DNA from 2 places in the Vibrio crassostreae genome. Region 1 is predicted to be linked to the other one. Evidence: predicted binding sites of a transcription regulator. Region 1 holds the regulator's gene; the other holds the start of a gene.
The links. Region 1 encodes MetJ, which represses methionine synthesis genes. Its sites were predicted from a motif close to TTAGACNTNTANANGTCTAA; they were not measured.
Positions count from the first base shown of each region.

Region 2: the regulator MetJ is predicted to act here: its motif matches at 7,845-7,864, upstream of metE (5-methyltetrahydropteroyltriglutamate--homocysteine S-methyltransferase).

Region 1 is NZ_AP025476.1:3,198,029-3,214,717, forward strand. Features, by position in the region: gene ppc (phosphoenolpyruvate carboxylase) at 1-494, shown strand, start outside; gene OC193_RS14430 (PadR family transcriptional regulator) at 844-1,383, shown strand; gene metF (methylenetetrahydrofolate reductase) at 1,514-2,413, opposite strand; gene OC193_RS14440 (bifunctional aspartate kinase/homoserine dehydrogenase II) at 2,690-5,101, opposite strand; gene OC193_RS14445 (O-succinylhomoserine (thiol)-lyase) at 5,104-6,285, opposite strand; gene metJ (met regulon transcriptional regulator MetJ) at 6,494-6,814, shown strand; gene OC193_RS14455 (malic enzyme-like NAD(P)-binding protein) at 6,980-8,269, opposite strand; gene rpmE (50S ribosomal protein L31) at 8,604-8,822, opposite strand; gene priA (primosomal protein N') at 9,154-11,355, shown strand; gene cytR (DNA-binding transcriptional regulator CytR) at 11,596-12,600, shown strand; gene OC193_RS14475 (SPOR domain-containing protein) at 12,723-13,262, shown strand; gene hslV (ATP-dependent protease subunit HslV) at 13,486-14,034, shown strand; gene hslU (HslU--HslV peptidase ATPase subunit) at 14,093-15,433, shown strand; gene OC193_RS14490 (1,4-dihydroxy-2-naphthoate polyprenyltransferase) at 15,589-16,506, shown strand; gene rraA (ribonuclease E activity regulator RraA) at 16,580-16,689, shown strand, end outside.
Region 2 is NZ_AP025476.1:2,235,831-2,252,519, reverse strand. Features, by position in the region: gene OC193_RS10055 (glycosyltransferase family 2 protein) at 25-1,044, shown strand; gene OC193_RS10050 (ArnT family glycosyltransferase) at 1,047-2,534, shown strand; gene OC193_RS10045 (GtrA family protein) at 2,521-2,985, shown strand; gene OC193_RS10040 (YgiQ family radical SAM protein) at 3,088-5,397, opposite strand; gene OC193_RS10035 (hypothetical protein) at 5,728-6,408, shown strand; gene OC193_RS10030 (DUF4250 domain-containing protein) at 6,522-6,722, shown strand; gene OC193_RS10025 (LysR substrate-binding domain-containing protein) at 6,862-7,773, opposite strand; gene metE (5-methyltetrahydropteroyltriglutamate--homocysteine S-methyltransferase) at 8,055-10,421, shown strand; gene OC193_RS10015 (GspS/AspS pilotin family protein) at 10,518-10,913, opposite strand; gene OC193_RS10010 (YciI family protein) at 10,915-11,211, opposite strand; gene yciA (acyl-CoA thioester hydrolase YciA) at 11,406-11,804, opposite strand; gene OC193_RS10000 (septation protein A) at 12,072-12,656, opposite strand; gene OC193_RS09995 (hypothetical protein) at 12,790-13,038, opposite strand; gene OC193_RS09990 (LysR substrate-binding domain-containing protein) at 13,130-14,017, opposite strand; gene hisC (histidinol-phosphate transaminase) at 14,199-15,341, shown strand; gene OC193_RS09980 (ABC transporter substrate-binding protein) at 15,352-16,125, shown strand; gene OC193_RS09975 (dicarboxylate/amino acid:cation symporter) at 16,247-16,689, opposite strand, start outside.

The DNA of each region.
Region 1 (16,689 bases):
CATGGATCTTCTCTTGGAGCCAAAACCGTTTGGTACTTCCTGCATGGCTAGGTGCTGGTGAAGCCATTCAATACTCTGTAGACCAAGGCCATCAAGCGCTACTGGAAGAGATGTGTCGTGAATGGCCATTCTTCTCAACTCGTCTGGGTATGTTGGAAATGGTGTACTCGAAGTGCAACATGGAAATTGCGAAGTACTACGATCAACGTCTTGTTGACGAAGAGCTATTGCCTCTGGGTGAGTTACTGCGTGAACAGCTACAAAAAGACATCAAAGCGGTACTGAATGTAGAAAATAACGAGAACTTGATGCAGAGCGACCCTTGGGGGCTTGAGTCAATTCGCTTACGTAACATCTACGTTGAGCCACTAAACATGCTTCAAGCAGAACTGCTTTATCGTACTCGTAAGTGTGAAACACCACCAGCAGAGCTAGAAGAAGCGCTAATGGTGACGATTGCAGGCATTGCAGCAGGTATGCGAAACACTGGTTAATTAGTGATTCCCACTATAAAAAGAACAAAAGGTCGCCACGCGCGACCTTTTTATTTTGCAAAATAACCACTAGTGAGTATTTTGTCAGTTTTTTGGGTTATTTTGTCCATGTATTCTACTTTATGCTTATTATTTAGATATACTACTGCTCCGCTGCGGAAACACTCCAAAAAAATAATCTGCAGCAATTTGACCAATAAACTGGTCAACCTAGGTGATAAACGGCTTTGTAAGGTGACATAACCAACCGATGAGTTGGTGCTACTTAGACATAACCAATATAACGTGCCATTAGAAGCACACTTGTTGTTTAAGTATTTGTTTACTGTTTACCATTTGGATTTCAGACATGTCATTACCACACGTAATTCTAACCGTTTTAAGTACACGCGATGCTACTGGTTACGATATCACAAAAGAATTCTCCGCAAGCATTGGTTACTTCTGGAAAGCTAGCCACCAACAAGTTTACCGCGAGCTAAATAAAATGGCTCAGAACGACCAGGTAACTTGCGTGCTTGAGCCTCAAGAAGGCAAACCTGATCGTAAAGTTTACTCTATCACTGATGCTGGCCGTGGCGCGCTAGGTGAATGGTTTGAACAACCAACTGCACACCCAACCGTTCGTGACGAGTTCTCAGCTAAGCTAATGGCTTGTGCTGTACAACCTTCTGACGCTTACCGTGTACAACTTGCTGAGCTAGTAGAAGAGTCTCGCAAACTGGTTTCTCACTACCGTGAAATCGAAGCGGCTTACTACGCAACGCCATCAACTCTAGACAAGCAAGCACGCCTTGAGCGTCTTACTCTTCGTCGTAACCTACTTATCCGTGAAGCATGGATTGTATGGGCTGAAGAAGTACTGCTTGAACTTGGCGCTCTTGCTTAAGTTAAGCTAGAAGCTAGAATAGCAAAAGGCTTGAACTCTTAGAGTCCAAGCCTTTTTTGTATCTATAGGATTTGAAATTTTACAGCCAGAGGCTTTTACAAGCACTTAGGCTTTACTTCTTAGACTTTGCTTAAAGCGCAGCGACTTGTGGACGAACACCTAATGTGTGGCAAAGTGCGTAAGTCATTTCTGCACGGTTTAGCGTGTAGAAGTGGAAGTCTTTCACACCTTCACGGCTCAGTGTACGAACCATATCAATTGCTTGGCTAGCACCAACAAGCTGACGAGTCGTTGGATCATCATCCAAACCTTCAAACTGCTTCGCCATCCAACCCGGTACTTTTACGTTGTTCATCGCAGCAAAGCGAGACGCTTGCTTGAAGTTAGAAACCGGTAGGATGCCCGGAACAATTTCAACATCTACACCAGCCGCCACACAACGGTCTCGGAAACGTAGGTAGCTTTCAACATCGAAGAAGAACTGAGTGATAGCACGGTTAGCACCCGCATCGACTTTACGCTTAAGGTTAATAAGATCCGATTGAGCGCTTTTTGCTTCAGGGTGAACCTCAGGGAATGCCGCTACTGAGATATCAAAATCGTGGCGAGATTTAAGTAGCTCGACTAGGTCAGATGCGTACATATCTGGCGCGCCGCCGCCTGCTGGAATATCACCACGCAACGCAACAATACTCTCGATACCATTCGCCCAGTAATCGTCGGCAATTTGAATCAGCTCTTCGCGACTCGCATCAATACACGTTAGGTGCGGTGCTGCAACTAAGCCTGTTTGGTTCTTAATCTCTTTAATGATTGAGTGGGTACGGTCACGTTCGCCCGAGTTTGCACCGTAAGTTACCGATACAAACTTTGGTTGAAGTGTTTTAAGACGGTGAACAGAATTCCACAGGGTCTCTTCCATCTTCTCATTGCTTGGTGGAAAAAACTCAAATGACACATTGATGTTGTCAGAAAGCTCAGCGATATTCTGATTTAAAGCGTCGATATGACTAGCGTGTGTGTATCCCATCTTACTCTCCCTGTGGCAAAAGCAACCACTAAAAACTCAAATCCTTAAACGACGTTTAGACGTCTATATGTCTGTAGAATGTATTGAATACGATTTAATGTCAACAGATCCATTATGAATTTTTTTCAAGTAGATCGTGAGTAAAACTCAAGTCGTTAGATGGGTCGCAAAGCAGAAATAAGGAAGAAAAAAGGCTGAGAAACACATCGTGCTTTCAGCCTGATTTATCTTAGTGAATAGTATGCTATTTAGACACTAAACCAACCGATCTGAAAATCAAAACAGGCTAGACATTCTGTTTAGGTCAGATTGAATTGCACCAGCTGTGACTTCACGTCCTGCACCCGGGCCACGGATAACCAATGGATTATCTTTGTACCATTTGCTCTCAATCGCAAAGATATTATCGCAAGGCAACAAGTTCGCCAGAGCATGTTCTTTGGACAGAGCTTCAACGCCTACGGTTGCCTTACCATTCTTTTCCAAACGCGCTACGTAACGTAGAACCTTCTGCTGAGAATGTGCTTTCTCTAAACGCTCAGCCAACTCTTCGCTCAGTACAGAAGCTTTATCGAAGAAGTCATCCACTGATAGCTCTTGCAGCTCTGTTGGTACAAGAGATTCCACCTTGACGTTTTCAGGTTCGATATCTAAACCCGATTCACGCGCTAGAATCACCAGCTTACGCATCACGTCTGAACCATCTAGGTCAGCACGCGGGTCTGGTTCAGTCAGGCCTTGTTGCCATGCTAAGTCGACCAACTCGCTGAATGGCACTGTGCCATCAAACTGTTGGAACAACCAAGACAGCGTGCCTGAAAAGATACCTGACAGCGCAATAATGTCATCGCCACTTTCACGCAAGTCTCTGACTGTGTGGTTAATCGGCAGGCCTGCACCAACGGTCGCGTTGTACAACCAGTGACGGCTGATCTTAGCGAAAGCATCCTGTACTTGATGGTAATACTCGCTCGATGCAGAACCAGCCACCTTGTTAGCCGAGATCAGGTGAATACCTTGTTGTGCGACTTGCAGATATTTTGCTGCAAGCACTGGGCTTGCCGTAACATCTAACACAACCGCTTCATCGTAGCCCTGAATAGAACCTAAACGCTCTAACCAGTCGTTACCATTATTGGCAATGGCTTCATCGTCAAAACACTTACTCACTGAGGTCGCATCAATGCCTTGATCGTCGAACCAATAGGTTTGGCTATCAACCACGGCAACCAATTCAAAGTTCATTCCACGACGTTTTTCAAGTTCCGCTTTTTGCTCAGCAAACAGGCTTAACCAACTTGAACCAATGTTGCCCTTACCACACAAAGCAATCGCAACACGCTTCTGCGCTTGGAACAGTTGAGAGTGAATGCCTTTCACTAGGCTTGATGTTTCACTCTTACGAATTACTGCCACCAAGCTTAAGCCTGAGTTCGCTTCTGAGATGAACTCAACCGGCGAGCTCTTAAGCTGTTGGTAGAAACCGTAGCAATGGTTCGGATTCTTAGTCACGCCAGCACCCACGGCAGCAATCAAAGAGAAACCTTCTTTAAGCTTAATCTCAGCTTCAATCGCGTGATCTTGCAGATATTCTAAAGCGCCACCAGCGATCTCTTCTGTGTAAGCAAGGCGCAAACAGTGCTGGTCCGGTTCAAGCTCGTAAGCAAGCGGCTCAAGTTGAGCGCGCTTAAGCCCTTCAAGCACTTCACTCTCTAGACGGTCAAAATCATGGCCATGACCAAACGTCAACTGCACGATAAGCACTTCATCCAAAGAGGTAATGATTTTTGCGCCGCGACCCGATGCCAGTACACGCTCTATCTGTGTAGAGCCCGCCTCTGGCTGATAGCTGCAGCGTAAGCTTAAGTCCATAGCACTTTGAGCCACAGGCTGTAGCGTTCGGCTATGAAGCACTGGAGCCGCTAGACGAGCGAGTTCACTCGCCTCATCAAGGCGAAGCAGAGGCAATAAACACGCATCCGAAACCAAGCGAGGGTCTGCGCTGTATACACCAGCGACGTCACTCCAAATCGTTACGCGTTCAACCTCAGCCAAAGCACCAATCACAGTTGCAGAGTAATCCGAACCGTTACGGCCGAGTAGAACCGTTTCACCCTCAGTGTTTTGAGCCATAAAGCCAGTAATCACGACGCGGCAATGTGCATGCTGCGCTAAGGCTTCTTTAATTAGAGGGTAAGAACGTGCGCGGTCAACTTCAGGTTGAGCACCCACTTCTGCACGCAAAAAGGCACGTGCATCTTGAGCAACCGCTTGTAAATCATGTTGGCACAACAAAGCGGCTAATAGACGTGAAGACCAAACCTCACCATGTCCTAGCACTTGTGCTTTTTGCGCTTCGCTTAGAGGAGCTGTTAGCTCACCCAAAGCGGTAAATTCTTGTTGAATGGTAGCCGTTAGCTGAGCCGCAGACTCACCTTCAAGCAGCGCTTCAATCAGCTCAAGTTGGAACTGACGAAGTGCTTGCAAACATTCATGGGCAATACGACCATCTTTGTCGAGCGCTTCAACAAACTCAATCAAGCGGTTCGTTGTTTTACCCGCTGCCGATACCACGACCAAGTCAGTGGCAGATGAGTATTCTCTAAGAATGTTGACCACGCGTTGGTAACACTCAGGATTCGCTAAGCTGCTACCACCAAATTTATGTAGCTGGCGAAAGGTTGCCATTATTAACCCTCCCCTTCAGCGATAAAGCCTTGTGTTTTTTCAAACGCTTGCTTGAGGTCATCAATCAAGTCTTCAGCATCTTCAAGGCCAACAGAAAGACGCAGTAACTGTTGAGAAACACCGGCTTCTGCCAGTGCTTCTTCGCCCATCGCACGGTGAGTCATCGACGCAGGGTGGCAGATTAAGCTTTCCACACCGCCCAGTGATTCCGCCAAAGAGAATAGATCTAACTTATCAACAAAGTATTTAAGCGCTTCAAATGAACCTGCAAACTCAAAGCTCAGCATTGAACCAAAGCCAGACTGCTGCTTCTTCGCGATATCATGACCCGGATGTTCAGGAAGGCTTGGGTGATAAATAGTGCCAACGAGATCTTGCTGCTGCAGAGACGCCAGAATTTCACGTGAACTCTCTTCGTGAACTCGCATACGCGCACCTAACGTACGAATACCACGTAGAGTCATGTAGCTATCAAATGGTGTGCCGGTCGCACCAATACAGTTGCCCCACCATGCTAGCTCTTCAGCGTGCTCTTCAGTTTTTGTAACTACAACGCCACCAATAACATCCGAGTGTCCGTTGATGTACTTAGTGGTTGAGTGAATAACAAAATCCGCACCCAGCTCTAAAGGCTTTTGGAACACAGGAGTCAAAAACGTGTTGTCGACAGCAACCAGAGCACCAACCTCTTTCGCTTTACGACAAGTTTCTGCAATATCCACTACACGAACCAAAGGGTTCGATGGTGTTTCAATTAAGATCAACTTTGGCTTAAGCGCGATCGCCGCATCCAGCGCCGCTTGATCCGATTGATCAACAAACAGAACTTTGAAGTCACCTTTTAGCGAGCGAGTGTTAAACAGACGATAAGTACCGCCGTAGCAGTCGTGTGGTGCGATAATAAGATCATCGCCGCCTAAGAAAGCAGAAATCCATAAGTTAAGCGCCGAAGTACCACAGTTAGTGACCACCGCGCCTTTGCCCGATTCAAGCTCAAACAGTGCCGTTTCTAGTAAACCACGGTTTGGGTTACCAGAACGGGTGTAATCGTACTTTGGCACTTCACCAAAAGCGGGAAACCCATAGTTAGTCGAAAGATAAATAGGTGGGACAACGGCATGGTGTTGCGTGTCTGACTCGATACCAGTACGTACTGCGATTGTTGCTGGCTTCCGGCTGCTCATAGGTGCTTCCTTACAAGTTTTGCGTCTGAGAATCACAGCTGCTTGTCGGCATTTTGCGGCTGTGTTAGATATATGTTATTCACTTTACTTTCATAAACGTGAGACGTCAACACTTCTAGACGTCTATATGTCTTTGCTTATGGCGGTAAATCCCGCTAAAATCACCACTATTAATTTATTCTAACAACTAAAGTGATGAAGGTACGCAATGGCCGACTGGAATGGTGAATACATAAGCCCATATGCTGAGCATGGAAAGAAAAGCGAACAAGTAAAGAAGATTACAGTTTCTATCCCTCTAAAAGTGTTAAAGGTTCTAACTGACGAGCGTACTCGCCGCCAGATTAACAACCTACGCCATGCAACAAACAGTGAGCTACTGTGCGAAGCCTTTCTACATGCGTACACAGGCCAACCACTACCAACGGATGAAGACCTTCGTAAAGACCGCCCAGACGATATTCCTGCTGAAGTGAAAAAGCTGATGACAGAGATGGGTATCGAGTTCGAAGCGTTTGACGAAGAATAAAAACAACTCAGTCACTGCCTTCATTATTGATTCGCTCTAGCTGAACCTTATTTATCACATCGCGCATTATTTTTATGACTGCGCTGTGAATGATAGACATAAAAAAACCGACTCCCAATGAGTCGGTTTTTTATTATTCTTTTGCGCTCAATTGAGCAGCAGCTACTACGCCATGTAGTTAGCAGGCATTTCGATACGAGCAACGCCAGATTCAACAGCCGCTTCTGCTACTGCTTTTGCTACGCGAGGAAGTAGACGTGGGTCCATTGGCTTAGGAATAATGTAGCCTTTACCAAATTCCAGTGCAGTTTCACCCGCCGCTGCCAGTACTTCAGCCGGAACTTCTTCTTTCGCCAGTTCACGAATCGCTTTAACCGCTGCCAGCTTCATTTCGTCATTGATTTCGCTTGCACGCACGTCTAGTGCACCACGGAAAATGAATGGGAAACAAAGTACGTTGTTTACTTGGTTAGGGTAATCACTGCGGCCTGTACCCATGATAAGGTCAGAACGAACTTCGTGAGCAAGCTCTGGCTTGATCTCTGGATCTGGGTTTGAACATGCAAACACAACTGGCTTATCAGCCATTAGCGTTAGTGCTTCAGCTGGAAGCAGGTTAGGACCTGATACGCCCAAGAACAGGTCAGCGCCTTCGATAACATCTTCAAGCGTACGCTTATCTGTGTTGTTAGCGAACAGCTCTTTGTATTCGTTTAGGTCGTCACGACGAGTGTGGATCACACCTTTACGGTCAAGCATGTAGATCTTCTCACGCTGAGCGCCACACTTAATCAGTAGTTCCATACACGCAACCGCTGCTGCGCCAGCACCTAGACAAACGATCTTACACTCTTCTAGCTTCTTACCTTGAAGCTCGATCGCGTTAAGCATACCTGCTGCTGTTACAATCGCAGTACCGTGTTGGTCATCGTGGAATACTGGTACATCACAACGCTCAATCAGACGACGTTCAATCTCAAAACAGTCTGGTGCTTTGATGTCTTCCAGGTTAATACCGCCGAATGTATCTGCAATATTCGCAACCGTATCAACGAACTCATCGATTGTGCGGTGTTTTACTTCAATATCGATAGAATCTAAACCAGCAAAACGCTTAAACAGTAGCGCTTTACCTTCCATTACAGGTTTAGAAGCAATAGGACCAAGGTTACCTAGGCCAAGAATCGCTGTACCGTTAGAGATAACAGCAACCATGTTGCCCTTACCTGTGTACTTATAGACGTTATCAACGTTCTGTGCGATCTCGCGAACAGGCTCAGCCACACCAGGGCTGTATGCAAGTGCTAGGTCTTCTGCAGAGTTTGCAGGCTTCGTCAGTTCTACGGCAATTTTGCCTGGAATCGGGAACTCATGATAATCAAGAGCTTGCTGACGGAATTGTTCTTGAGGCGATAATTCTTGAGAGGATTGAGCTTGGCTGCTGTCTTCAGACATAGGTGTAGGTTCCTAGGATATTATTATTTGGGGGATCTTGTTCATGTTAATGGATGTACTTCAAAGTTCCTAGGTGGTTGGAGCCTCTGTCTCATTAAAAAACGAGATTTCACTACTAATAAGACCAGTGAGCAGTTGAAATTACTGTCGCTTGTTGAACTTTCGAGCTGAATTTTGGTGAAGAGAGATTCGCAAGGAATTGCCCTGCAATAGAAAGGTAGGCACCTTAATCGTTGGGCGGGATTGAAGCTTGAATGAAAATCAGTGCTTTCTTAAATTTCAGGCAACAAAAAAGGACACCGAAGTGTCCTTTTTCATGTCTAAATAGCGAGAATTACTTCTTGCTAGAAAGAGCACCGAAACGCTTGTTGAAGCGATCAACACGGCCGCCAGTATCTACGATACGTTGCTTACCAGTGTAGAACGGGTGACATTTGTCACATACGTCTAGGTGGATAGATTCTTTTGCAAGAGTTGAGTTGAACTCAAATGTGTTGCCGCAAGAACAAGTTGCAGTAACTGCTTTGTATTCTGGGTGGATTCCAGCTTTCATGGGATAACCTCAAGTAGGCCGTGTCGCTATACGATTCTAAGCCGCACACCACACGTAGTTTAAAAAAGAAATAAAGACACCGCATCGACACAAAAGAGTGATGAAGCCATACCTTTAAGGCGCAGTATAGTAATGAATCTATAAGGCAGGATCAACTGATTTGATACATTTTTCACCAATTCTCTCTTTATTTCCTTTATCGGCCTGAGATTTCGAGCTGTCGTTGTCTGTATACGTTAACTCGCCGCCTTCATCCAAACTGCTTCTCGAATTTAACCGCCTTATCCTTTAGACTGTTCGCTCTCGTCAATTCAGATAAAGCCGTCCCTTTATGCGTCCAATGATTGCCCGCGTGGCACTGCCTGTTCCACTCGACAAGCAGTTCGATTACAAGATTCCTAGCCACCTATTTCCTATTATTGGTGGACGAGTCTCTGTGCCTTTTGGACGACAAACCTTAACCGGTATTGTAACGGCTCTGGTTAACGAATCTGAATTCGAGCTCGATAAGCTCAAACCCATTAAAGCCCTATTAGACAATCAGCCTGTTTGGCCGGAATCTGTCTATTCACTGTTAATGTGGTGCAGTCAATTTTATCAGTACCCTCTTGGCGAAACCTTTGCTAACGCCCTTCCGAGTGCTCTAAGAAAAGGCAAAGCCGCCGACTTCGCAACGCTGGTTGAGTGGCAGTTAACGCCATCAGGCAAAGACCAACTGATGCAAGGTTTTGGTCGCGCAGTCAAACAAGCCAAAGTGATGCACATGCTTGAGCAAGGCCCCGTTCCCCATCAAGAGTTCATTGATGAAGAAGTTGGCAGCGCCGTACTCAAGACACTAGAAGAGAAAGGCTGGATTGAATCGGTAGAGAAAAAGCCGAAGCGTCAGCCGTGGCCAGTTGATCTTGAAAACGACCAAGACAAACCTAAGCTCAATGCTGAACAAGCCATCGCGATTGCGACCGTAAATAGCCAAACCGACTTTGGTTGTTTCCTGTTAGAAGGCGTCACTGGCTCAGGTAAGACCGAGGTTTACCTGAATATGATTAAGCCGATTCTCGATCAAGGTAAACAAGCGTTAGTACTCGTGCCTGAGATTGGCCTCACCCCTCAAACGATTAACCGCTTTAAGCGACGCTTTAATGTGCCTGTTGAGGTTATCCACTCGGGTTTAAACGATTCTGAGCGACTGAATGCTTGGTTATCGGCACGCGATAAAATAGCGGGCATCGTGATTGGTACCCGTTCAGCTCTGTTCACGCCGTTTGCTGATCTAGGCATTATCATTGTCGACGAAGAACACGATGCTTCTTATAAACAGCAAGACAGCCTTCGCTACCACGCTCGTGATGTGGCGATCATGCGTGCTCATAAAGCGCAGATCCCGGTTGTGTTAGGCTCGGCGACTCCGGCCTTTGAAACACTGCACAACGCTCAGATCGGTAAATACAGTTATCTCACCCTTACTTCACGTGCGGGTGTCGCACTGCCGACCACCAATAAGGTATTGGATGTTAAAGGTGAATATCTAGAAAGTGGCTTGTCTGCGTCGTTGATTGCAGAGATGCAAAGACACCTCAAAGCAGGCAACCAAGTGATGCTGTTCCTCAATCGCCGCGGGTTTTCTCCCGCATTGATGTGTCACGATTGTGGTTGGACTGCCGAGTGTAAACGTTGTGATGCTTACTATACCTATCACCAATACAGTAATGAGATGCGCTGCCACCACTGTGGTTCTCAGCAGCATATCGTGCACAATTGCCAAGGTTGTGGGTCTGCGAACTTAGTGACAGTGGGTGTCGGTACCGAGCAGTTAGAGGCTCAGCTTAGCCAACTATTCCCTGAATACAAAACCATTCGTATTGACCGCGACAGCACCCGCCGTAAAGGCAGCTTAGAAAGCGCACTCGAGTCGATTCGTAAGGGTGAATTCCAAATTCTTATCGGCACGCAGATGCTTGCTAAGGGTCATCATTTCCCTGATGTGACACTTGTGGCGTTATTGGATGTCGATGGCTCTTTATATAGCAGTGACTTCCGAGCGTCTGAACGTCTTGCCCAGCTATTCATCCAAGTAGCGGGACGCGCAGGACGAGCAAGCAAACCCGGTGAGGTGATCTTACAGACTCACCACCCAGAACATGGGTTGCTGCAAGCTTTGCTGCATAAAGACTACAACCACTTTGCTCAGACGGCGCTGGCAGAACGTAAGCAGGCAATGTTACCGCCTTATACCTTTATGACTCTGTTTAGAGCAGAAGCCAATGACACTCGCTTGGTGGAAGAGTTCTTGCGTCAGGTTCGTCACACATTGGAATCGCACCCGCTGTTTGATCAATATTGTATGGTGCTAGGACCAACCCCAGCCCCATTAGCAAAACGAGCAGGCAAATCGCGCTGGCAGTTAATCTTACAGACTCAAACTCGCTCGTTAATGCAGAAGCTATTAATGAGCGCTAAGCCGGCAATTAATATGTTACCCGCCGCGAAAAAAGTTCGTTGGTCACTCGACATAGAGCCGCAAGATCTGAGCTAAACCCCTTCGGGTTAAAACTAATGATAAGTTTGTTCACAAATATTTCATATTTCTCGTGAGCAAGTTCACACGAGTCATGTGATTTTTGTTAATCTAGCCGTAACTTTACACGGATTAAACGAATAAAATATTGCAATAAAAAAAGTGTTAGCAACACTTTCATAATATCTATTCGATTACATTTATTATTCACGCCTTAGATACTTAGGCGACAAAGGAACTTAAAAGAGGGTTTAATTTATGGCGACAATGAAGGATGTTGCCCAGCTAGCAGGCGTCTCAACAGCCACGGTATCACGTGCATTGATGAACCCTGAGAAAGTCTCAGTTTCGACTCGTAAACGAGTGGAAACAGCAGTACTTGAAGCTGGATACTCACCCAATACATTAGCTAGAAACTTACGTCGCAACGAATCAAAAACCATCATCACTATCGTTCCTGATATCTGTGACCCTTATTTCGCCGAGATCATTCGTGGTATCGAAGATGCCGCAGTAGAAAATGACTACCTTGTCTTACTGGGTGATAGCGGCCAACAAAAGAAGCGTGAGTCTTCGTTTGTTAACTTAGTTTTCACCAAACAAGCTGACGGTATGCTATTGCTTGGCACTGACCATCCATTTGACGTCAGTAAGTCTGAACAAAAGAACTTACCACCAATGGTGATGGCGTGTGAGTTTGCCCCTGAACTTGAACTTCCTACCGTACACATCGATAACCTGACCTCTGCATTTGAAGCCGTGAACTACCTAGCCCAGTTAGGTCATAAGCGTATCGCTCAAATATCAGGGCCAGTATCGGCAACGCTGTGTAAGTTCCGCCAACAAGGCTATCAACAAGCGCTGCGTCGCGCTGGAGTATCAATGAACCCTGCCTATAGCACTGTCGGCGACTTTACTTTTGAAGCCGGTGCTCAAGCGGTTCGTCAATTGTTGGCACTTCCTGAACAGCCTACAGCTATCTTCTGTCATAACGACGCGATGGCCATTGGCGCGATTCAAGAAGCGAAGAAGCTGGGCTTACGCGTTCCTCAAGACCTATCGATTGTCGGCTTTGATGACATCCAATTCGCTCAATACTGCGATCCACCGCTAACTACCATTTCTCAGCCTCGCTATGAGATTGGACGCCAAGCGATGTTGATGATGCTTGATCTACTGAAAGGCAACGATGTGCAAGCAGGTTCTCGTCTGCTTGAAGCTAAATTAGTGGTTCGAGGCAGTACAGCACCACCTCGAATGTAACCTTCAAAAATACCCTTACAAATCTGCGGCACATTTTGATGTGCCGCTTCCATTTCTGCACTATTATCCTCGCGCAATCTGGATTACCATGAGGGCAGAATCAGCAACTATTGAAATGTCTTGTGGCTAATAGAGATTATGTAAAGCGCGGTCGTGGTACGAAAAAGCCGACCAAAAAACAAGCCCCTCGCCGTAAACCTTGGCGCAGTGGTCTTTTGGCGATCCTCCTTGCCGGTGGTTTTGGTTACGGACTTTACCTATTGAGTAATGATCCTGAGCCGCCAGCACCTGCTCCTGTGGTAACCAAACCAAAACCTAAGCCAAAACCAGCGAAAGTGATTCCGCCGCCTCCTGAAGAGAAATGGGACTACGTTGAAACGCTGCCAAGCCGCGAAATCGAAGTGAAAGCCAAAGAGCAAGAGATCTCGAAGATCCCTTACATCATGCAGTGTGGCGCTTACAAAACCTCGTCGCAGGCAGAAGCTCGTAAGTTGGATATTGCCTTCCAAGGTATCTCGAGTGAGATCCGCAAGAAAGATGGCAGTAGCTGGTACCGTGTGGTTCTAGGTCCATACAAGTTGAAGCGTGACGCAGAGCGAGATCGCCATAAGCTGCAACGAGCGAAAATCGAACCTTGTGCTATTTGGAAAGACACCGAGTAATTTAGATTCAGCGGCAGTCTCGGTCTTAGTAAAAGCCGAAAACCAAACACCGAAAGCCTCCCACTGTGGAGGTTTTCTTTTATCCCCTCCCCTTTAACCAAATTTCCTTACAACTTCCGCCGATAAGTTTGCACGACATCACTCACCCTTCCTTGAATTATCCGAGCGCCATCCTCATATACTTTTTATACCCAAAGATAAGAAATATTAAGAGGCCCTACTCGTGACTACCATTGTATCTGTACGTCGTAATAATAAAGTCGTCATCGCGGGTGATGGACAAGTATCTCTAGGCAACACTGTAATGAAGGGCAATGCCCGTAAAGTACGTCGCCTATACAACAACAAAGTACTGGCAGGTTTTGCTGGCGGTACCGCTGATGCTTTCACGCTATTCGAAAAATTTGAAAGCAAGCTGCAAATGCACCAAGGTCACCTAACCAAAGCTGCCGTTGAGCTGGCGAAGGATTGGCGTAGCGACCGTGCTCTACGTAAGTTAGAAGCACTGTTAGCAGTAGCGGATGAGACCGCTTCACTGATCATCACAGGTAACGGTGACGTCGTTCAACCTGAGAACGACCTGATTGCGATCGGTTCGGGCGGTAACTTCGCTCAAGCAGCAGCTACTGCACTATTAGAAAATACTGATTTAGATGCGCGTGAAATCGCAGAAAAGTCGCTGAACATTGCGGGCGACATCTGTGTCTTCACCAACCATCACCACACTATTGAAGAACTAGAAAGCACCGTTGAGCTGCCAAAGCCAGAGTAACGACCGCTTCCATCAATAACGTTGTATTCAACAGTGATTAAAGAATTAAGGAAAAACCATGTCTGAGATGACTCCTCGCGAAATTGTTCACGAACTCAATCGCCACATTATCGGCCAAGACAACGCTAAGCGTTCAGTAGCTATCGCTCTGCGTAACCGCTGGCGTCGTATGCAGCTTGAAGAAAGCCTGCGTGTTGAAGTATCACCAAAGAACATCCTAATGATTGGCCCAACAGGTGTCGGTAAAACTGAAATTGCTCGCCGCCTAGCGAAATTAGCAAACGCGCCTTTCATCAAGGTAGAAGCGACTAAGTTCACCGAAGTTGGCTACGTTGGTAAAGAAGTTGAGACAATCATCCGTGATCTAACGGACGTTGCAATCAAGATGACACACCAACAAGCGATGGAGAAAGTACAGTACCGCGCTGAAGAACAAGCTGAAGAACGCATTCTTGATGCCCTTCTACCACCAGCACGTGATGCTTGGGGTCAGAACGAGCAATCAACAGAAGACACCACCTCTTCAAACACTCGCCAGATTTTCCGCAAGAAACTGCGTGAAGGTAAGTTAGACGACAAAGAGATCGAAGTTGATGTAGCCGCGCCGCAAATGGGCGTTGAAATCATGTCACCTCCAGGCATGGAAGAGATGACAAACCAGCTGCAAGGCATGTTCCAAAACCTAGCAGGCGACACCAAGAAAAAGCGTAAGATGAAAATCAAAGACGCATTCAAAGCACTGACGGAAGAAGAAGCTTCAAAGCTTGTGAACCAAGAAGAGCTAAAAGAGAACGCGATCTTCAACGCTGAAAACAACGGCATCGTATTCATCGATGAGATCGACAAAATCTGTAAGCGTGGCGACAGCTCAGGCCCAGACGTATCTCGCGAAGGTGTTCAGCGTGACCTACTGCCTCTTATCGAAGGCAGCACAGTATCAACCAAGCACGGCATGGTTAAAACTGACCACATCTTGTTTATCACATCAGGCGCATTCCAAGTGGCTAAGCCATCTGACCTGATCCCTGAGCTACAAGGTCGTCTACCAATCCGCGTAGAACTTGAAGCACTATCAGCGCATGACTTCAAACGCATCCTGACTGAACCAAAAGCATCTCTAACAGAGCAATACATTGCCCTAATGAAAACAGAAGATGTGAGCATTGAGTTCACTGAAGATGGCATCAACCAGATTGCGGACGCAGCATGGCGCGTAAACGAAACCACTGAGAACATCGGTGCGCGTCGTCTACACACGGTAATGGAGCGTCTAATGGATGAGATTTCATTCGAAGCAACAGACAAAGCTGGCAGCAAGCTTGTTATTGATGAAGCTTACGTAACGTCGAAACTTGGTGAGTTCGTAGAAGACGAAGACTTAAGTCGCTTCATCCTGTAGCACACCAAACTCCAACTTATTGCTCTATCTCAAAGAAATAGCAGCTAATAAGCGAATTCAAGGCCCACTTTCGAGTGGGCTTTTTATTACCCGAAAAATGGGCGTATACTCAAATCACAGTTTGAAACGAAGACTTACAAAGAAATAGACCTACGATGAAACAATCTCTACTGATTTGGCTTGATGCCGCACGACCAAAAACTCTGCCTCTTGCACTCGTCTCTATTCTTACAGGAAGTAGTTTAGCGTTCGCCGGCGGTCAGTTTTCTTTATCGATAGCACTACTGGCTTTTCTAACCGCCACCCTATTACAGATTCTGTCGAACCTAGCCAATGACTATGGCGACGCAGTTAAGGGCACAGACAACGAAAATCGCCTGGGACCAACACGCGCCATGCAATCTGGCGCGGTAACAGCGAAAACCATGAAGCAAGCGATCATTCTCAACATCGTGTTTACCATGGTCGCTGGGCTGATTCTTATTTTTCACGCCTTAACCTCGATTGAAAGTATCTTATCTTTCATTGCATTAGGCGTATTAGCCATTGTTGCAGCCATCGCTTACACCGTCGGTAATAAACCTTATGGCTATATCGGCCTTGGCGACTTATCGGTGTTTATCTTCTTCGGTTTGTTAGGTGTATCGGGGACTTACTTCTTGCACACTGGCCATGTTGAACCAAGCCTGTTTCTCCCTGCACTGGGCTGCGGACTGATGGCGGTTGCGGTACTCAATATCAACAACATGCGCGATATCGAAAACGACAGCGAATGTGGTAAACGTACCATGGCAGTTCGCCTAGGACAGCGCAAAGCTAAGCACTATCATTTCGCCTTGCTTGGTCTCGCCCTTGCGTCTTTCGCTATTTACCTACTGATTCAAGAAAAGCCAGCCTGGATCAGCCTGCCGTTTTTACTGAGTATTATTATTGTTTATAAACATGGCAAAGCTGTTTGGGAAACCGAAAAACCCGCGCAGATTGCACCAATGATGCCAGTGATTGTGAAATGCTCACTGGTCACTAACCTATTGTTTGCAGGGGTTGTCGTAGCTCAAACTCTATTGAGTTAAATGAGACTAATCATTGCAAAGGGATCAAGCACCGATATACTCAAAGTAAGCTCATTGTTCAAAAGGTATACGAATGGAATACAACACTTCAGCACTGTGCGACATATATTTGGATCAAGTTGATGTCGTGGAACCAATGTTCAGCAACTTCGGTGGACGAGCATCCTTCGCAGGACAGATCAC
Region 2 (16,689 bases), 960 kb from region 1:
GATTAAAAAATAGAAGAACGTATTATGTCTGAACTTCATATTAGCCGCCCTAAGATATCTACATCGCAGATCAATCCTGCGGTCTCTTTGTCTATCATTGTGCCTTTTTACGATGAACAAGAGGTATTGGAAGAGTTCCACTCTCGCCTTACCAAGGTGCTTGATAGCTTACCGATCACGAGTGAGATTGTTTATGTCGACGATGGCAGCAAAGACAATAGCTTGGACTTGGTGAGTTCATTCACTTCAATCAACAGCTCAATCTCGGTGATTGGTTTAAGCCGTAACTTTGGTAAAGAGTCAGCCATGAGTGCTGGTCTTGAGCATTGCCGAGGACAAGCGGTGATCTTGTTAGACGCAGACCTGCAAGATCCGCCGGAGCTGATCCCACAAATGGTTGCCAAGTGGCGCGAAGGCTATGACGTTGTGAATATGCAGCGCAGCCAGCGTGATGGTGAAACGTGGTTTAAGAAGTTTTCAGCGGCGAGCTTTTACAAAGTCATGAATGTGGCTGCGAAAATCGATGTTCCTGAAAATGTCGGTGATTTCAGACTGTTGAGCCGTGAAGTCGTCGACCATATCAATCAACTTCCTGAACGTAATCGCTACATGAAAGGTATTTTCTCATGGCCGGGTTTTAGGCAAGCAACGATTCAGTTTAAGCGCGACGCGCGCTTTTGTGGTGAGACCAAGTGGAACTACTTGAAGCTGGTTGGCTTGGCGATGGATGGCATCACTTCATTCTCTATCCGCCCACTGCGTATTGCGACGGCCGTTGGTGGCTTAGTGGCACTTACTGCTTTCGTGTATGGCGTCTTCATCGTGTTCAAAACCATGATGTTTGGTGAGCCCATCACGGGCTATCCGTCAATGATGGTCGTACAGCTTGCCCTTGGCGGTATCCAACTGTTGTGTATTGGTTTAATGGGAGAGTACATAGGTCGTATTTTCATTGAAACCAAGAATCGTCCTTTGTATCTGATCCAATCGGTGGTCGATACACCGGCATTAAAAACACATTTTAAATTAGAGGAGTCAGCATGAGCCTGAACCTGAACCGAACGCACCTATGGTACTTGTTGGCTTTTGCATTGGTTTTAAGGCTTTTATCTTTGGCAACCTATCCATTAATGGATACCACAGAAGCGCGCTATGGCGAAATGGCACGTCTGATGGTGGAAACTGGGAATTGGTTAACGCCTCAGTTTGATTACGGTATTCCTTTCTGGGGTAAGCCACCGTTGTTTACATGGATGAGCGCTGCCGGTATTGAGTTGTTCGGCCTGAGTGAGTTTGCCGTTCGCGCACCACATTGGTTAGCGGGTGTCGCAACGATTTTGTTGACCGCTTACATGGCGAAACGAACAGGGCAAAGTGCGTTGGTTGCCGCGGTAGTGTTGGCGACATGTGGTATTTTCTCTATTGCGGCAGGTGCTGTGATGACAGACATCGCGTTAACCTTAGCGATGACTATTGCCATGCTGGGTTTCTACCTATGTTGGCTAGGAGGAGAAGCGGGGAAGGGTGAAGGGAGTGCGAAGACTAATCGATCTTGGGGTTACGTTGGTTTCATTGGTTTAGCACTAGGCTTGCTGGCAAAAGGGCCAGTAGCGATTGTCATCATGGGTATCGCAGTTTTCCCTTGGTTGGTATTACAACACGGCTTCTTTGGTGCTTTCAAAGCGCTTTGGCAACGTTTCCCATTGTTGTCTGGTTTAGGTGTGATGTTAGCGATTGCTCTACCTTGGTACATCATGGCTGAAATGGCAACGCCGGGCTTCATCGACTACTTTATTGTTGGCGAACACTTTAAGCGTTTTGTTGTGAGTGGCTGGGAAGGTGATCTGTACGGTTCTGCTCACGACCAAGCACGAGGTATGATCTGGGTGTTCTGGATTCAAGCCGCTGCGCCTTGGTCAATTGTTTTGCCTATATTAGCGTTTGTCCGCCGTAAGAAAATTGCAGAAATTAACACTGAGAATAGTGGGCTGTTTTCATTTCTTGTCTGTTGGTTGATTTCACCTCTGATTCTTTTCACTATGGCGGGCAATATTCTCCCAGCTTACGTCCTACCAGGTATTCCGGCTCTTGGCTTGTTGATTGCTATACTCGTAGTGGAAAAAGATAAGAAGTGGTTCTCGAGCGTGGCTTTGGTTCTGCCTGTGTTGCTAATGATTGCGATGGTCTACCTGAATCTCGGCAAGGCGAACGAGAAAAGTGACCGTATTATTTTCGAACAGATTACGGATTCTGCGCCAAGCTTTTACGTGGGTAAACGACCATTCTCTGGGCAATTTTACAGTCATGGTCAAGCGAAAAGACTTCTCGATATCGAGCAGATAGAGGGCATTGATAAGTTCTATCTGATTGGTAAAAGATCTGAAGTGGAAACCAAGATTAAAGACAACGCGTTAACTTGTATTTTGGAACCAACGGTGAAAATAAAGCGTGCTTTGTTCAGCTGCCATAGCCAAAACATCAAACCAAATTTGTCGTTGAGCCACATTCGAAGTGAAAGTGATGTTCAGCATTAACTCAGGGCTGCAAATGTTCAATAATAAGCTTCAGGCACACAGTCAAAAGCTCCAATCCCATCACAGGATGGTTCGATTTGCTGTGGTTGGTGCTGGTGGATTTGTTGTTGATTGTGCGGTATTTGCCTTTCTGCATTACATTGCTGGTTTGCCTTTAATGACGGCGAGAATAGGCTCGTTCATTGCTGCTGCAACGACAACGTGGTTTGGTAATCGCGTGCTGACTTTTGGATTCAAAGGTCAGGGGAGTTGGTCCGAAAAGTTGATCCAGTGGCAGAAATTCATGTTTTCCGCATCGATATCGGCGATTCCTAATTTGTTGTGCTTTAAGTTGATGACGGAACTGTTGCCTGCATTTACTGGGGCCGTGTTTATCGCAATGGCGGTTGGTATCTTAGTGGGTATGGTCACCAACTATTTGTTTAGTCAGTATTGGGTATTTACTCGTTAGACAACTCAGTGAGATTTTTGATGAGTTGGCAAAAACAAAAAAGCGCAGCTAAATAGCTGCGCTTTGTGTTTTTACGATAACAGAATAAATTGGCTTGCGATATTAGCGTTGTGCTGCGCGCTGGCGGTTCTTGCCGTTACTTGCAGGTTTGCCACCTTGACCATTACCGCCTTTATTGCGGTTTGGTTTGCCGTTTCCGCTGCCATTACCTTGTGATTGCTGACTACCAGGACCTTTCTTAATGAAGCCTGTCGCTGGTTTACGACCGTTACCGTTGTTACTATCACCAGCGTTTTGCTTTCCGTTACCTTGGTTAGCATTGCCTTGACTACCGTTACCAGTAGGCTTCTTGCCACCAGATTTAGAGTGATTACGTGGCTTCTCGCCGCCTAAACCCGGTTGAGATTTGCTGTGTTTAGTCGCAAAACGTTGTGAACCGTGACGACCAGACTTACGACGTTGTGCTGGCGTTTGAGCATCAAAGTCTTCTGCTGGTACTAGGCAGTTTACTTTGTCGCCGATCAAGTGCTGTTTGCCCATACTGATCAGCGCTTCACGGATGATCTTCCAGTTTTCAGGATCGTGGTAACGTAGCAGTGCTTTATGGAGACGACGTTGACGATCACCTTTAGGTACAGGAACATCTTCACGCTTCTTATATTTCACGCGTTTCAGAGGGTTGGTCTCTGAGTAGTACATCGATGTTGCATTACACATTGGCGATGGGTAGAAGTTCTGTACTTGGTCACACTCGTAGTTATGCTTTTTCAGCCACATTGCAAGGTTAAGCATATCTTCGTCTTCTGTGCCCGGATGAGCAGAGATGAAGTAAGGAATCAGGTACTGTTTCTTACCGGCTTCAGCGCTGTACTTCTCGAACATCTCTTTGAAACGATCGTAAGTGCCCATGCCCGGTTTCATCATCAGGTCCAACGGGCCTTTTTCAGTATGCTCTGGAGCAATCTTCAAGTAACCACCAACGTGGTGAGTCACAAGCTCACGAACGTATTCTGGAGACTCAATCGCTAGGTCGTAACGAACACCAGAAGCAATCATGATCTTCTTAACGCCCGGTACTTTTCTTGCTGAGCGGTACAGGTCGATGGTGTGTTGATGGTCTGTGTTTAGCTTTTCACAGATTTTCGGGAACACACATGATGGACGACGGCAGTTAATTTCTGCTTTTGGATCTGAACAACCTAAACGGTACATGTTCGCCGTTGGACCACCTAAGTCAGAAATAGTACCGGTAAAGCCCGGTACTTTATCTTTAATGTCTTCGATCTCATCCAAGATAGATTCTTTCGAACGGTTTTGAATGATACGACCTTCGTGCTCTGTGATTGAACAGAAAGAACAACCACCAAAACAACCACGCATGATATTAACCGAGGTTTTGATCATGTCGTATGCTGGGATTTTCGCTTTACCGTACATCGGGTGAGGAACACGCTTGTAAGCAAGGCCAAACACGTAATCCATCTCTTCTGTAGTCAGTGGAATTGGCGCTTGGTTAACCCAGAGCTCACGATCACCGTGACGTTGAATCAGAGCACGACCCGAGTACGGGTTTGTCTCAAGGTGCAGAATACGGCTAGCGTGAGCGTAAAGAATACGGTCATTGTTTAGCTTTTCGTAACCTGGGATACGAACTGCTGTAGTTTTTGCATCGTGACGAGAAGGGCGAATAGTAATAGGCTGCGCTTTTACTTCTTCTTTTTCGTCTTTCTTGGTATCACACTGGGTTTCAACTTCGTATGGGTTAACGGGAACATACGCTTTGTTCGGCTTTTCGATACGAGAAGAGTCAATGATTTTGAAGCCTTCAGGCGCTGCTGGAAGATTGATAGCAGTACCGCGGATATTGGTTAGCGTAGACATGTCTTCGCCGTCGGCAATGCGGTGTGCCACTTCAACCAGTGCACGCTCAGCGTTACCAAAAAGAAGAATGTCGGCTTTTGCATCGAACAATACAGAGCGACGAACTTTATCCGACCAGTAGTCGTAGTGAGCAACACGACGCAAGCTCGCTTCAATACCACCAAGAACGATTGGTGTGCCTTTGTAGGCTTCGCGACAGCGTTGAGAATAAACCAGAGTTGCACGGTCAGGACGTTTGCCACCTTCATTGTTTGGTGTGTAAGCATCATCGTGACGTAATTTGCGATCAGAGGTGTAGCGGTTGATCATGGAGTCCATGTTACCCGCTGTGATGCCGAAGAATAGGTTAGGTTTACCTAGCTTCATGAAGGCATCTTTATTGTCCCATTTTGGTTGAGCAATAATGCCCACGCGGAAACCTTGAGCTTCAAGCAGACGGCCGATGATAGCCATACCAAAGCTCGGGTGATCGACATACGCATCACCAGTTACAATAATAATGTCACAGCTATCCCATCCAAGAGCATCCATCTCCTTTCTACTGGTAGGCAAAAAGGGTGCAGTTCCGTAGCACTCGGCCCAGTATTTTTTGTGTTCGTGAATAGGAGTGATATCGCTGTACATATTTCAACCTCTGATTTTTGAGGCGGGAATTATAGCGGCATGAGACTAGACTAGCCAGTAGAACATGCCCCTGTTAGTTCTGGTGTCTTTCGCTATATCGCTTTTAAAAGCATCAAAAGAGCCATACAACAGCATAGTTGAAGCCTTGAATAACGTCGCTAATTTGTGATTTTGATTAGTGTTCGCAGCAGTTTTTGATATTATTCGCGAAAATAAGTCTGAAGAAGTAGATCCACAATGGTCGAAACGTTATTAGTACAATTTGCTCCGATGCTTTTAGGAGCCCAACTGATCTTAACCCTCATCTTGGTGAAAGGGGATATTTGCCCGGGACAACGTGGCCGTATTCACAAGATGTTGCCTGCAATTGGCGTGTTGTGGCTGGCGGTTGCCTCAGTGAAAATTGAAGCCTTTCTGGTCGTGTTCGCAATCTTTTATTTCTATTCTCAAGTTCAAACCAAAAAGACACGTGACTCTGGCCCTATTTGGGTTATGTATTTGGCGTGTGGTTTGGCGTTGTCGTACGTTGCTATTCAAGCGACTGAGCAAGCAACCACAGTCGGCATCATTACGACTCTGCTGTTGGTGGTATTGTTAGGTGCTGCGTTTGGTCATTTACTGCTGACGATCGCAAGAACGCGTTTGCAAGCTTTCCACCGTGTTTTGCCAGTGGTGGGTGTATTGGCGGGTATGTTGGTGGTACTGGCAACAGTCGTGAATGTTTACTCACTCTCTGAAGCTCAGTTAGAGCCAGTAATTTCCACGTTACTATTTAGCTTCGCTTTGTTGATCTCTTCTATCGTGGTGTGGTGTTGGCATCTACTGTTCGTTAAGACACCTGAAAAGCTTCAACTTACGGTTTCATTGTTGATGTTATTAGCGGCCGCTGTTGGTTTAACGCCAGTTTGGGCATTGTAACTTCGGGCATTGTAACCACGTATATGATTTAAGAAGTGTGATCTGTTTTTTAGCGTGACCTTGGTAAGCGTTCTAAACTTAACTCTAGTCAGTGTGTTCGTAAGGAGTACGAGATGGATTTAAGCAACGTCAAAAGCCTGGATAGCATTATCTTGCTGGGAATAGTGAACGAAAAACTGCGCTTAGAGTGCGACAGTTTTGAAGAGCTCATTAGCATGTATGAGATGGATATAGAAAGTGTCGTCGGTAAGCTTGATATGCTTGGCTATCAATACGACCCACTGACTAACCAGTTTAAATCTTACGCAAGATAGTCTATTTTTCGCGAATCAGCACGTATCGAAAATCATCGGTACTGAAACTAAAAAGTCACAGATTATCTGTGACTTTTTTTGTTTCTGGCATTTGTTTCTTGTGCTTGGTGTAAGCGGAGTTAGTTGACGATGGTTATTGTTAAACGACCTCAATACCATCAAGGTGACTCTTACTCTGCTGCCTTGCCGTACTAAAGAAAGCCTGTAGGTAACGCTTGTCTTTTTCTGAGTTTCTTACTGCAGCAAACAGTCTTCTCGAAAGCCCTTTACCTAACGGCTTGCTGGCTATCAAGCCTTGCCTTGAGAACTCACTGATTGCCCAGTTTGGTAATGCCGCGACACCTAATCCTGCCGATACCATTTGCACCAACATCAAGGTGTTGTCTGCCTGCTTCCACTTCTTAGGTTCTACACCTGCAGGTTGCAAAAAGTGCTTCACGACATCTAAACGCTGTTTTTGAACTGGATAGGAGAGCATCGTGAGATCGCTAAGATCTTGCGGTTCAATGCTTGGCTTTTCAGCCAAAGGCGAGTTTATTGCAGTGATCAAACGCATCTCGAAATCGAAAAGTGGTTCGTAATGAACCTCTGAACGTGGCTGAATGTCGGAGGTAATCACCAAGTCTAATTCACCAGCCATTAATGCGGGTAGAGGCTCAAAACCAAAGCCCGATGAAAAATCTAATGTCACGCTTGGCCAAGCAACTTGGTACTCCTTCAAAGCGGGCATTAACCATTGGAAGCATGAGTGACACTCGATCGCCATGTGCAAACGCCCATTCACGTCCTCTTTTAGGCTTGCGAGTTCGTTCTCTGCTTTAGCGATTCTTGGCTGTATCTCATCGGCGAGCTTAAGCAGAATCTCACCTTCAGAAGTGAATTTAACTGGCCTAGTCTTACGAAGGAAAAGCTGACCGCCAATACGCGCCTCAAGGTCTTTCAATTGATGAGAAAGTGCCGATTGCGTCAGATGAAGAGAGGTTGCAGTTGCTGTCAGTGAGCCGCTGTCTCTCAAGGTAGTCAATGTTCGAAGGTGTTTAAGCTCTATCATGAGTATTCCTCATATTCCCTAAGCCAATTCAATATTTCTTAATAATCACCCTACGGGGTTTTTTATCATTTGTAAACGTCTAGATGTCTAGATGGTTTTTAGTTCCTCATCTTTGGTTTATTCAAGATGAATATTTTTAATAAACAAGATGAATATTTGGACGTTGTTCATTATTCAGATTGGGTGGATAGTTTAGCCATCCAGACGCCTTTTTGATAAAGCGTAATCTTCAATAGGTGGTCTGAAAAGATACTAACAATTATTGAATAAGGAACAGGCTCATGACTACGACAACGCATATTCTTGGCTACCCACGCATTGGTGAAAAACGCGAACTGAAATTCACACTAGAGAAGTACTGGCGCGGCGAGATTGGCCAGTCAGAGCTTAAGCAGCTCGGCAGCGAACTGAGAAATCGTAACTGGAATGTACAAGCCGACGCGAATCTAAGCTTTGCAACTGCGGGTGACTTCGCATGGTACGACCATGTGTTAACAACGACTTTGCTTTTGGGTCATGTGCCAAAGCGTCACGCTGGTGGCTCTGAAGAAGAGAAAGCCTTCCCAGACTTAGATACCTTGTTCCGCGTTGGCCGTGGGCAATCTCAAACTCAAATACAATCTCAAAAGCAGCCAACCTGTTGTGGTGGTCAACATGGTTTGGAAAATGGCACAAAAGATAGCTCGGCGGCATCTGACATGACCAAGTGGTTCAATACTAACTATCACTACATTGTTCCGGAGTTCAGTAAAGATGATTCGTTTGAAGTGAGCTGGCCGCAACTGTTTGATGAAGTGAATGAAGCAATTCAAGCTGGGCATAAGGTTAAGCCAGTCCTTCTTGGCCCGTTGTCTTACTTGTATTTGGGTAAGGAAGTAGAAGAGGGCTTTGATCGCTTAGCCTTGCTTCCACGTCTACTTACTGCCTACCAAGCGATTTTAGCTAAGCTTGCCAAACTGGGTGTTGAGTGGGTTCAAATCGACGAACCTATTCTGTCGCTTGAGCTTGAAAAACAGTGGGCAGATTCATTCAAATTGGCTTATCAAGTGATTCAAGGTGATGTGAAGCTACTATTGACCACTTACTTTGATTCGGTGACGGACACATTAGACAAAATCGTCAAACTGCCAGTGAATGGCTTACATATTGATTTAGCCGCTGCGCCACAACAGCTCGATGAAGTCGTGAGTAAACTACCGGAAGAGTGGGTACTGTCTGCTGGTGTTATCAACGGACGCAATGTTTGGCGAGCAGACTTGGCTACTCAGCTAGCGAAACTGCAACCTGTGAAAGAGAAGCTAGGCGATAAGCTGTGGGTGGCAAGCTCATGTTCGCTGCTACACAGCCCGGTTGATTTAGAGCTAGAAGATTCACTGAGCGATGAAGTGAAAAGCTGGTTTGCTTTCGCGAAACAGAAAGTCACAGAGGTTAGCTTATTGGGTGCGGCGCTAGACGGCGATCAAAATGCCATTTTAGCGTGCGAGACTTACAGCCAGCCGATTGTGGCTCGTAAGAGTGCAACTCATGTTAATAAGCCACAGGTACAGGCTCGCATTAATACTATTACTAAAGCATTGGCGGAGCGCAGTACACCTTATGCAGAACGCGCCGCGCATCAATCAGAGGTACTAGGTTTACCTTTATTGCCAACCACAACCATCGGTTCGTTCCCACAGACTGGCGAGATCCGTGTTCAACGCAGCGCTTATCGCACTGGAAAGTTGAGCGAAGCGGAATACACCACTGCACTAAAAGGTCATATCGCGGATGCGGTGAAACGCCAAGAAGCACTCGACTTAGATGTGTTGGTTCATGGTGAAGCGGAACGAAACGACATGGTGGAATACTTTGCTGAAAACCTAGCAGGCTTCCAAACCACCAAATTTGGTTGGGTGCAAAGCTACGGTTCTCGCTGCGTGAAACCAGCGATTGTGGTGGCTGATATCGAGCGCGAAAAACCGATGACGGTGGAGTGGTCGACCTATGCTCAATCTCTGACTTCAAAGCAAATGAAAGGGATGCTCACAGGACCTGTCACAATCTTGTGTTGGACGTTCCCACGTGAAGATATCTCACGTAAAGAGATCACTAACCAATTGGCGTTTGCGTTGCGCGATGAAGTGTCTGACCTACAAGACGCTGGAATCAACATTATTCAGATTGATGAACCAGCGATTCGCGAAGGTTTACCTCTGAAAAAGCGCGACCATGCAGAATACTTAGAGTGGGCGGTAGATGCCTTTAAGATCTCAGCTGCGAGTGCTAAGCCAGAGACTCAGATTCATACTCACATGTGTTACAGCGAATTCAACGAAATCATTGATTCAGTGGCTGCACTAGACGCCGACGTGATTACCATTGAGACCTCTCGTTCGAACATGGAGCTGCTTAAAGCGTTTGAAGAGTTCAATTACCCGAATGCGATTGGCCCGGGTGTTTACGATATTCACTCACCAAACATTCCATCACAAGAGTGGATTATTGGTCTGTTGAAGAAAGCAGCTGAGAAAATTCCGGCAGAACGCTTATGGGCAAACCCAGACTGCGGCCTGAAGACTCGAAATTGGGCAGAAACAGAAGCAGCACTGACTAACTTAGTCTCTGCGACTAAGGCATTGCGTAAAGAGTGGGAGTCAGCAGAAGCTTAACTGTCACTAGAGCTAGATGACTCAAAACAAAAAGCCTCGCTACTGCGAGGCTTTGACGTTCATATTTGTTCGAATCTCGAATCTCGAATCTCGAATCTAGCTGCTGCTCTGGCAAGTATCTTTGCTGATCAGCTTCTCAACCATCAATTGTCCGCGTGTGTTGCGAATCTTGATGTTGTAAGCCAAGCCCATGTCTAGGTTTGCTCTTACTTCTGAGTTAGTGCAGTAGCTATTCACACTCATATCGACAACTTGGTTTAAAGGCTTCGCGCCTTTAGCATCTTGGTTGTAGATCATCATGATTTCAATCACGGTGTTTTTTGCGAGCACTCGCATCACTGACAGCGGGCCATACTCAATGGGTAGGCCTGCGGATAAAACGCCAGCACGGTGCTGCGCCATCATCTCGAGTTGTCTTTGTTGGTCTTGCTCTCTTGAAGCACAGCCTGCAAGCAGAGCCATAGCTAGTGAGCCAATAATCCATTTTTTCACGTTAAAATACTTTCTTGAATGGTTTTACGATGACATTTTGGTAGACACCAGCTTCGATGTACGGGTCTGCGTCTGCCCATGCCTGTGCGTCTTCTAGAGAGTTAAACTCAGCAATCACAGTAGAGCCTGTGAAACCCGCTTCGCCAGGGTTATCCGAATCAATTGCTGGCATTGGACCTGCTGTCAAAAGTCGGCCTTCATCGTGAAGTGTTTGTAGGCGTTCTAGATGTTGTGGGCGAACACTTAGGCGCTTTTCTAATGAATTTTCGACGTCTTGAGAAAAAATCACGTACCACATATTGAGATATCCTTATTTTACTTCACTGAATTGGGGCGTTTAAATTCGCTATCTTGCTAATTTACGCGAACTAATTGGTATTGGAAGGGCTAATGATAAGAAATTGTGAAATGGTGCGAGAGAGCGCTATGGTCTTTAGCTATTTCATTGACTCGAACTAAAGACCATTTACGTAAACGACGGAGTGAAAAGTCCTATTTATTGATAGAGCGAGGCTTACCACTTTCATCAACCGCGACGTAGTTGAATGTCGCGCCACAAACCTTGTAACGGTCACCGATGCCGTGGTCAAGTACCGGCTTAACCCATACTTCTAGGTCGATATTCATCGAGCTGCGACCAATCTTAGTGCAATCACCATAAACACATACCACATCACCCACAGAGACTGGTTGTTTGAACTCGATACTTGATACTGAAACTGTGACTATTTTGCCGTTAGAGATCTCTTTCGCCAAGATACCGCCAGCTAGGTCGAGCTGAGACATTATCCAACCACCGAAAATCTGGCCTGCTGCATTTGTATCAGAAGGCATCGCTAATGTGCGAAGAAGTAAAGAACCAATCGGGTTCAAAGTTGATTGAATAGTCATTGTTGTACTCTTGATGGTATTGATTTTTTTAAATAAAAACAGATGTGTTGACTGGTTAAGTACATTGGCAAATGAGTGCAATGAACAACAAGAAACCAGATGAGCGCTAATTTAGTGAGATTGTCATTAAATAATAGGCTTTATTTTGACCAGTTTCCGCAACACAAAAAAGCCAGTGGCCAATGATAACGAGTATCATTGGCCACTGTTAAATAGCATATTGATAAGAATTGTATCAAAAAGGGAATGAGGACTCATCCCTTAGGGTTACTTCTCGTCGGTATTTTTGTCTGTTAGTTCTTGCTGTTGGTCTTTTTGTAGGTGCTGATCTTTTGGTAAATGCTTATAAATATATACACCCGTCAGTAAGGTGAAGAGCAGGGTAGCGATGAGTAAGCCAAACACCTTGAAGTTCACCCAAACATCCAACGGTAGGTTGAAAGCAACGTAAACGTTGAGAATAGCGCATAGAGTAAAGAACAGAGTCCATGCCCAGTTGATCTTGGCCCACACTGACTCAGGAAGTGAAATCTCTTTGCCCAACATTCCTTTAATAGCTGACTTGCCCATGATGTGACTGACTGTCAGGCCGATAGCAAACAGCGCGTAAACGATGGTCACTTTCCACTTAATGAAGTTGTCGTCGTGCAAGAAGATGGTCATGCCGCCAAATACGGCAACCATCAGAAACGTGATGATCTGCATTTTTTCTACTTTCTTGTAGATGAAATACGTCAAAACAATTTGAACTGCAGATGCAACGATCAAAGCACCAGTCGCGGTATAGATGTCATACATCTTGTACAGCGCAAAGAAAATAATGAGAGGAATGAAATCAAGGATTTGCTTCATGTGGCACTGACTATCCAGTTAGTTGAGTTGCAGACAGTCTAACGAAAACTGTCTCGATGCTAAATAGCCCGAGACAATTGGGTGCCATTTAATTCCATCTAACCCTTCATCGTGTTTAACGAGTTTAGACAGGTTATCGCATTGACGAGGTTTGGTAGCGAGGTATCAGCTTCTTGATGTCTTCAAGATAACCTTCGCTTTTCAAACTGTCTAAGGTGTTTTCGAGTTCTTGTTCACTCATGGCAAAACATGTCGATTTACCGGTCGTTAAGTCGAGATACTCGTGATATTCACGTTCTGTGAAGTGACCAATTCTGTCCATTAATAAGGTTTTAATTCCATGGTGAATTAAGCCGTAATACGTATGTCTTTGTAAGGTCATAGCCTATCCTCCGTGACAAGCTGCATGATGAATAAGGTGCAACCTGCTGTATATTGGTTGGGTTATCTATGTCAAAGCAATTTGATAACCGTTAATCGACTAGCCAATCGACTAAGGTTGATAGCGAGGCATTCTGACGGTTCTTGGGTTGTAATAGGAAGTATCCATTTCCCGAAAAGACACTGCCTTCACTCACTTTCACCAATCTGCCCAAATCAATATCTTGCTTAGCAAGCGTGATGTCACCGATTGCTATACCAAAGCCCTGAATCGCGGCATTCATCGCTTGGTCGAGTGTCGCGAATTGTTGGTTGTTCTTGCTTGAAAGGTCATGGCTTCCTATGTGCTCTAACCATAGTCGCCAGTCACTCTGCTCATTGTTAGCGTGTAACCAAGTGTACTGAGCAAGCTTGTGTGGCTTGATGACAGTTGAAGTGCTATCTATCAGGTGACTTGGAACAATGCTCTGTGTTTGGCAGACAGGAGCTAGTTGCTCGTTGAACAGTAGTTGGCTAACAATTGAGTGTTGGCTTGGTTTCTTGCCATAAGTAATCACCGCATCGAAGGGATCAAAGCTTGGCTCAAAAACGTGCTTGATGGTCGAAGTGAGCTCGACATCAATATCAGGATAGGCCTGTTGAAATGACATCAACTTGGGTAAGAGCCAAGAGGTAATACAACTCGGAGCATTGAGTTTGATCTTAGAGGGAGAGCTAGCCACTTGATTCAGAGCCGATTGCAGTTGATGAATCGTTCCTTGTATCAAGGGAACCAGCTCTTCTCCTTTCGGCGTTAAAGACAATCCTCGAGCATGGCGATAGAAGAGGTCGCAGCCAAGGCTTTCTTCAAACGAGAGTACCTGACGACTCACTGCACCTTGCGTGACATTGAGCTCATGTGCCGCGCGCGTAAAGTTAAGGTGCCTTGCCGTCGATAAAAATGCGAGCAAGGTTTTGGTTGAAGGAAGTGTGCTATTCATATCTTTACCTATGACTTTTTATCATGGCTATTATGTGATTATTTCGATTCATTTATCAATAGTGTTCTGTTTGAATGTAAATACTTAGTCATCATTTGTGATTCAATATGTGTATAGTTCACATTTTTTGAATATGAAGGCAGTGGTGAAGACATTGTGATTTTGTGAAAGGGATAGCTTCTTGACATCTTTTATTGATAACTTAGTGCCTCAGGCTGTAAAAAAATTAATACCTTATCAATCGGCAAGAAGAATTGGTGGTGATGGACGTGTATGGCTAAACGCGAACGAATTGGAAAGCTCGCTGTTTCAAGGAGAAGCCAGCCATAATCGTTACCCAGACTTTTTACCACAAGATATTGCCAAGGCTTACCAAGCGTATTGCGGAACTGACGCTGCAACTGTTGCTGTTCGTGGCGCTGATGAAGCGATTGACTTACTGATCAGAACATTCTGTAAGCCCGCGAGTGACAATATCCTGATTTGTTCACCAACGTATGCCATGTATGAGTTTTGCGCTGATGCATTAGCGATTGAAACGCTCGACTCTCCTTTGCAGGAAGATTTCAGCTTAGATGTTGCTGACATTCTGAATAAAGCTGAGTTGGTCAATATCGTTTTCCTTTGTTCACCAAACAATCCAACGGGTAATGTGATTCCCAGATCGGATTTGATTCAGGTACTGGAAGGGACTATCGGGAAATCTCTAGTGGTGGTTGATGAAGCGTATATCGAATTTGAACCACAAACGTCAGCCGTTAGCCTTATTGAGCGTTATCCGCACTTGGTTGTGATTCGCACTTTATCTAAGGCGTTTGGACTTGCTGCGGTGCGCTGTGGTTTTATCTTAGTGAGTCAAAATGTGATGCAGTATGTCGCTAAATTAATTCCACCGTATCCAATGCCAGATTGCTCATCGCAAATCGTGCTAGACGCTTTGTCTGATGAACGAGTCTCAGTGATGCAAGGTGCTACACAAAAGCTGGTCGAACTACGCAACTGGTTTGCTTGTGAGTTAACGCAGTTTGATTTCATCGAGTCTGTTTACCCTTCATCGACGAACTTTATTTTGCTGCGTCAAAAACCTAGGCATCAAGTGTTCAGTGTATTGGCGAAGGATGGCATTGTGACAAGGAATCAAAACCATGAACCTGCTTTGCGTAACTGTGTTCGAATCAGTATTGGTAGCCAAGAGAGCATGCTAGAAGTGATAACGTCACTAACACGCTACCAAACCGAATTAGAAAAGAATCAACAAGGCAGACAAATTCAACAATCTCAACATAAAGAAACTCAATCTCAACTCGATAAAGATCATATCTAGGATGGCAATGATGAAAAAGATAATACTAGGACTCGCTTGTGCGGCTGCTTTACTTGGTACAACGGTACAGGCGAAAGAAATCCGTTTGGCGTCAGACTTTACGTATCCGCCATTCAACTATAAAAACAGTGACGGTGTGCCTGTTGGGTTTGATATTGAGATAGCTGATGCCTTGTGTGAGCAAGCCAAACTCGATTGTACTTGGGTTTCACAAAGTTGGGACTCGCTAATTCCAAGTTTGTTGGCGAGAAAGTCAGATGTGATTATGGCTTCAATGCGTATTACCGAAGAGCGTAAGCGTAAGATCTTGTTTACTGATAAGTACTACCAAACTCCAGCCGTGTTTGTTGCTGCTAAAAGCGCGGAATTCAGCGTCGATGAGGCCGGCTTAGCGGGCAAAACCATCGGTGTACAACAAGGCACGATCCACGATCGCTACGTAACAGATAAGTTTGGTGATGTGGCAAACATTAAACGTTATACCGGGCAAGATGAAGTGTATCTGGATCTGCAAAATGGCCGTCTAGATCTCACCTTCGGCAACTCAGATCAACTGTCATTGGCTTTCTTAGACAAGAAAGAAGGTGAGGGTTTTGAATTTAAAGGCAAAGCAGTAACTGACAAAGCCTACATTGGTGAAGGTACGGCTTTAGCACTAAGAAAACAGGATTCAAAACTGGCGAAACAATTCAATGCCGCGATTGAAGAGATCAGAGCAAACGGTACTTACGACAAGATTGCTTCTAAGTACTTCACGTTTGATATCTATGGCGCTGATTTGTAATTCGCGTAACGCTTAAAACTAGAACACCAAAAACAAAAAATCCGAGGGCTGTGAGGCTCTCGGATTTTTTAGTTTAAGCTGGTGGTATCAATTCAATCACCACCAACTTAGCGTTTATTGATTACGCTTGCTGTTTTTGTAGCTCAGCTTCTTTCGCTTCGTCTTTGATTAGAGAATCAACGATTACTGCACATGCTGCATCACCAGTGATGTTCAGAGCAGTACGGATCATATCGAAGATACGGTCTAGAGCGAACAACAGAGGTAGACCTTCGATAGGGATACCAGCCGCTAGAAGAACCGCAACCACTAGGAAAGAAGGGCCTGGAACACCCGCTTGACCAACTGCGCCAAGCGTAGACGTTACGATGATAGCAACGTAGGCACCCATAGACAGGTCTATGTTGAACAGTTGTGCAAAGAAGATAGCAACTAAGCCGTAGTAAATTGCATTACCAGACATGTTGATCGTCGCACCAAGAGGTAGAACGAATGAAGCCGTAGAGTTACGAACGCCAAGTTCTTTCTCTACCGTTTCCATTGTTACTGGCAGTGTAGCCATTG